DNA from 2 places in the Limosilactobacillus pulli genome. Region 2 is predicted to be linked to the other one. Evidence: predicted binding sites of a transcription regulator. Region 2 holds the regulator's gene; the other holds the start of a gene.
The links. Region 2 encodes CtsR, which represses protease genes until heat stress. Its sites were predicted from a motif close to TTGGTCAAAAAAGGTCAAANA; they were not measured.
Positions count from the first base shown of each region.

Region 1: the regulator CtsR is predicted to act here: its motif matches at 1,595-1,615, upstream of QOS03_RS00655 (Bax inhibitor-1/YccA family protein).

Region 1 is NZ_CANCWQ010000001.1:121,052-124,195, reverse strand. Features, by position in the region: gene ytpR (YtpR family tRNA-binding protein) at 1-213, shown strand, start outside; gene murC (UDP-N-acetylmuramate--L-alanine ligase) at 240-1,550, shown strand; gene QOS03_RS00655 (Bax inhibitor-1/YccA family protein) at 1,653-2,375, shown strand; gene polA (DNA polymerase I) at 2,510-3,144, shown strand, end outside.
Region 2 is NZ_CANCWQ010000004.1:16,574-19,717, reverse strand. Features, by position in the region: gene QOS03_RS02070 (ATP-dependent Clp protease ATP-binding subunit) at 1-1,121, opposite strand, end outside; gene QOS03_RS02065 (CtsR family transcriptional regulator) at 1,143-1,610, opposite strand; gene adhP (alcohol dehydrogenase AdhP) at 1,775-2,797, opposite strand.

The DNA.
Region 1 (3,144 bases), on a different contig from region 2:
GTCGTTGCCAAGGTTGGCGCCATGATGCCAAGTGGACAGATCATCTGGCCAGGGGCTTTAGTGGGTGTGCCAAGCAACGGGATGATCTGTGCAGCGCGTGAATTAAACCTGAAGAATGCTCCTCAAAAGCCGGGCTGCCTGATTTTGCCTGATGACTTTGGTCAGGCTGGCGATGCTTTTGACTTTGCACGCGGCAATCAGCTGTTTGCCTAAATGGCGGCAAGGAAAGGAAAATCAGCATTATGGAAAAAAGTTATTATTTTGTAGGCATCAAGGGTACCGGGATGGCCGCTTTGGCACGGGTACTGCATGACCGCGGCTATCATGTTGAAGGCTCAGACATTGAAAAAGAAACCTTTACGCAGGCGCCTTTGGAACAGGCCGGTATTCAGATTCACGACTTTGACCCAGCAAATATCAAGCCAGGGATGATCATCGTGCAAGGAAATGCCTTTGGCGACGATCAGCCAGAAATCGTTCGGGCCAAGGAACTGGGCGACAAGGTGCAAAGCTACCCAGATACGGTTGAGGAACTGGTTGCGCAATACACTAGCATCGGCGTTGCCGGCGCACATGGCAAGACCAGTACGACGGCGCTGCTTTCACACGTCTTGAGCTCAGTTGCACCAACGACTTATCTGATTGGGGACGGTGAAGGGGTTGGCACGCCTGATTCACGCTTCTTTGTCTTTGAAGCGGATGAATACCGTGATCACTTCTTGGCCTACCATCCAGACTATGCCATCATGACCAATATTGACTTTGATCATCCCGACTTCTTTAAAGACATCGATAACGTGCGCGACTCATTTGAAACCTATGGCAAGCAGGTTAAAAAGGCCGTCTTTGCCTGGGGTGACGATGAAAATCTGCGCAAGCTGCAACTGGACGTGCCGATCTATTACTACGGTACCAGTGAAAAAGATGATTTCCGGGCCGTCAATATTCAACGGACGCCGCAAGGATCGACTTTCGAGGCTTGGTTTAAAGATGAGAAGCTGGGCGAATTTGAGATTCATCTATACGGTGAGCACAGTGTCTTGAACAGTCTGGCTGTCATCGCGGTTGCCTACATGGAACAAGTCGACTTAAAAGATATTGCTAAGGGGCTGGCCAGTTTTTCTGGCGTCAAGCGGCGGTTTGCCGAAAGTCATGTTGGCGATATGACGCTGATCGATGACTATGCCCATCACCCAAGCGAAATTAAGGCTACGATTGATGCTGCCCGCCAAAAGTATCCCGATAAACAGGTACTAGCCGTTTTCCAGCCACATACCTACAGTCGACTGCAGGCTTATCTCAAAGAATTTGGTCAGTCTTTGAGCGCTACCGACAAGACGTTTGTCACACCAATCTTTGGTTCCATTCGTGAAAATGCTGGTCATGTCTCCAGCCAAGACTTAGAAGACCTGATTCCGGGCAGTGAAGGCATTGACATGGACTCGATGGATAAGCTTTTGGCCTACCATGATGCTGTCGTTGTCTTCATGGGTGCCGGTGACATCGAAAAATACGAAGATAAATATAAGAATTTATTATCCAATGATTAAATTGCTTGTAGAAAATGGTGGCTTTTGCTACCATTTTTTATATGAAAGACAATATTGGTCAAACTAATTTGACCGCTTAATTGAATGAAAGAAGGGGAGCTTATGTTCAACTCTACACCAGAGCCCGAGCAAAGAAGGCGTGTCGTCAATGAAGCCGGCTTAAATGGCTTTTTGACGAAGATGTATGGCTTTGTCGGTCTGTCGGTTTTTGTTTCGGCCGTCAGTTCATTTTTGGTCATGACGACCTTTAGAGCTGCCGTGTTTGGCTATTTTACCCAGCATGCTGGGATGATGTGGCTGCTATTATTGTTGCCAATTGCGCTGTCGATGGGGATCAGTGCCAGTGCTACCCGGAATCCAACCGGCAGCTTTATTATGCTGATGGTGCTGTCGATTATGTACGGGGTTGAGTTTGCCTTGCTGGCCGGCGTTTATACCGGTGCCGATATCACGGCGGCCTTTGTCTCATCAGCAACGATCTTTATCGTAATGGCGCTGTATGGGACGCTGACCAAACGCTCGCTTGATCGCTTCGGTGCTCATGCAATGGCGGCCTTGATTGCTTTGATTTTAGCCTCTTTGATCAACATGTTCTTAAACAGCCCTGCGATCACCTACATTTTCTCCTACATTGCCGTGATTATCTTCGTTATTTTGACGGCCTATGATGCTCAAAAGATGAAAAACATCTATCTTGAGTACAATGGTCAGGTTTCAACGACTGGTCTGGCAGTCATGGGAGCGTTGCAGCTGTATCTGGACTTTATCAACCTGTTCATTCAGCTGCTGCAGATCTTCGGTATGGGCGATGATCGGCGCAACTAATATTGGATAAAATTTAAATTGGCTCTGCATCAATGATGGTGCGGAGCCTTATTTATTTTTAATCAGCAAAAATGTCAGGGCCAGGCAAAGTCTGTTACAATCAAGAAAGAAAATAAAAGGACGAGGTAGTTTAAATGGCAGAAAAACTGTTGTTGATTGATGGTAACAGCATTGCATTTCGTGCTTTTTTTGCGATGCATAATCAAATTGACAGATTCACCAACCAAAATGGCCTGCATACTGCGGCAATCTATGGCTTTAAGCTGATGTTGGATCACGTGTTGGCTAATTATCATCCAGACAAGGCACTGGTTGCTTTTGATGCCGGCAAGCAGACCTTTCGAACGGAAATGTATGCTGATTACAAAGGCGGCCGGGCCAAGACGCCGACTGAATTGACCGAGCAGCTACCCTATTTGCATGAGATGCTGCATGCTTGTGGGATCAAGACCTATCAGCTGGCCAACTATGAAGCTGACGATATTATCGGTACCCTGGCTAGACTTGGTGATGAAGCCGGTGACGAGACTTTGATCGTGACTGGGGATCGAGATCTGACACAATTGGTAACCGACAAAACTACAGTTGCCGTAACGATCAAGGGCGTCACGCAGACTGAGATGTATACGCCGGCGCACTTCCAAGAAAAATTCGGGGTAACGCCGACTCAGTTTATCGATATGAAGGCCTTGATGGGCGATAGTTCCGATAATTATCCTGGGGTCACCGGTATTGGCGAAAAAACTGCCCAAAAGCTGATTCAAGAATA
Region 2 (3,144 bases):
TCCTCATATTTTGGCCGCAGACCTTTTAGAATCTTTAATGCATCTTCTGCAGTCGGCTCTTCGACTTGAACCGTAGCAAAACGTCGTTCTAAGGCTGCGTCTGATTCAATGTATTTTTGATACTCATCAAGCGTCGTAGCCCCGATCGTCTGCAGTTCACCACGGGCCAGGGCTGGCTTTAAGATGTTTGAGGCATCAATTGCCCCTTCGGCACCACCAGCTCCAACCAAGGTATGCAGTTCATCGATGAATAAAATCACATGACCATCATGGTAAATCTCGTTAATGATTTTTTTCAGGCGATCCTCAAACTCACCACGATACTTGGTACCGGCAACCAAAGATCCCATATCCAGCATCATCAGTCGTTTATCAGCCAGCTCTTCGGGAACCCGACCGGCTACGATCCGTTCAGCAAGGCCTTCAACAATCGCTGTTTTACCAACCCCAGGCTCACCAATCAGAACTGGGTTGTTTTTGGTTCGCCGACTGAGAATCTGAATGACTCGTTTAATTTCACGATCACGGCCAACTACCGGATCCATGCCGCCACCACGCGCAATCTGAGTAAGATCGCGCGCCAGCTTATCCAGCGTTGGCGTCCCCTGAACCTCACCATCACTGCTATCGTCTTCACTTGGACGTCGCCTTGGCGCACGTCGCTGCTGATTTTCAGCAATTCCCAATCGTCTTAACAGAATCCGCCGCGCCTGCTTAGGGTTGACGTCTAGATTGTTCAAAATTCGTGACGACAAAATTGCGTCATCACTCAAAAGTGCCAGCAATAAATGCTCAGTGCCAATCTGAGGAGCCTGCAGTCGTTGTGCCATCTGGCTAGCCAGTGCCAGAATACTGCGCAGCTTGGGTGAGTCCGGCAGGTAGGTATCGCGATCAACTTCTTGCATCGTGCCATAGCCGGTCAGACTTTCAATTTCTTCTCTGATGTCATCACTGGTAATGTTGAATTGACTTAAAACACGGCCGGCAATACTATTGGAAACCATACTCAAAGCCAGCAGCAGATGTTCGGTCCCCACGGCCTGATGCTTAAAGTAATGTGCCTGTTCTTGGGCAATCTGCAAAACGTTTTGTGCACTTCGGGTGTATGAATTATTGTCCATTAAATCACCGTCTCTTTCTCTCTAGCTTTCAAAACGCAGTCGGTTCAGCAGCGAGGTTAGGACCCGAGCCCGCAGCTGATTTTCCTTAACCCGACTATCCAGTTTCAAGGTCTGTTTGGCAACCATCACCATCATCAGATCACCCTCGCGTCGTGTAACGACTTTTTCTTCATATAAGGTTCTAATGACATCGAAGGCATCGCGTTCACTGATCGAATCACCAATCGCATTGATCAGCATATCCAAGACGTCAACATCATCCAGTAGATTAATGCGCTCAATCCGGATATAGCCGCCACCGCCACGCTTGCTTTGCACCAGATAGCCATTCTGCAGAGTAAAGCGAGTCTTAATTACATAATTGATCTGTGAAGGTACCACGTCAAAATGATTGGCAACCTCCGAGCGACGAATTTCAATCTGTTCTGAGTTACCAAGAATCTCTTTGAGGTATGCCTCAATAACATCTGATATACTGCGGTCTTCCAAAGTTTCGCCCCCTCGTTCTTCATCTGACTAATATTGACCTTAATTCTACCATATATACTTGAAAATATCTGGGCGAAAGAATCAAAAAAGTCCACCGCTATTAAAACAGCGGTGAACCTTATTTTTAGGATTGCCAGGAACTGCTTATCCCAGCCATTATTCGATTACTTGTTGTGAACGAAGTCAACGACGTTCCGGCCAACCACTTTGTTGTCCTTCAGTTCTTGAATCATATCGTTGATTTCTTCCAGCTTGCGAGTCTTAACGATTGGGTGAACCTTGCCTTCAGCACCGAATTGGAAACATTCAGCCAAGTCTTGACGAGTACCAACCAGAGAACCGGCAACTACGATCCCATCCAGAACCGTCTTAGCAATGTTCAATTGCATGTCACCCTTTGGCAGGGCAACGGCAACCAGCTTGCCATCTGGACGCAGAGAGTCAACAGCTTGGTCAAAGGCAGCTGGCGTAACGGCCGTAACAACAGCTGCGTGAACGCCGCCAACCTTTTCTTGGATCTGTTCGTCAACATTGCCGTCGTGACGGTTGATCAGGACTTCAGCGCCTTCCTTCTTGGCAGCTTCCAGCTTGTCAGGGTTACCGTCAACGGCAACAACGTGAGCACCAAATACGTTGTGAGCAAATTGGATACCCAGGTTACCCAGACCACCAGCACCAACGATTGATACCCATTGACCTGGCTTGATGCCGGAAACCTTCAGAGCCTTGTACATCGTAACACCGGCACAAGTCAGAGAAGTAGCCTCTACTGGGTCCAGGCCTTCTGGTACCTTAACTGCATAGTCAGCAGGTACGATGCATTGTTCAGCCATGGCACCATCAGCAGTGTAGCCGGCGTTCAGAACGTTGCGGCAAAGCGTTTCACGGCCAGTCAGACAGTATTCACAGTGACCACAGCCCTTGAAGAACCAAGCGATGGATACCCGGTCGCCGACTTTCAGGCTGGTAACGCCAGGAGCAACCTTGGATACACGGCCAACACCTTCGTGACCGATGATCGTACCAGGCTTCTTGCCAAAGTCACCAGCAGCAACGTGCAGGTCAGTGTGGCAAAGACCACAGTATTCCATGTCAACCAGTGCTTCACCTGGCTTCAGGTCACGCAGCGTTACATCCTTGACGTCAACGAAACCATCACAGTTTTCACGAATAACAGCAGCTTTCATAGAGCAAAATCTCCTTTGCAATCATTAGATTTCCTTTACAGCCACTATCTTAGCAGATTCAGCTCCATTTGGAAAGTGAATGTTTGCACATTTAAACTAGACCATTTAATTAGAAAGTGGCTATTTAGGCGTAATCAAGGCGTTTACAGCTACCTAAAGCACTTTCAAAATTATTTTTGATTTGTGCAGATATACACTTATCAAAAATAAGCAAAGGCTTTCAAGATGGTTAAAAAGTATAAATCGGCAAGATGCTACGATTGATTTTATAGACATAATTACCATTAATATCCAGTTTTAATTTTCGTTGGTTGTCTCAGTTCAATAAGCGGATTATTATAATGTTA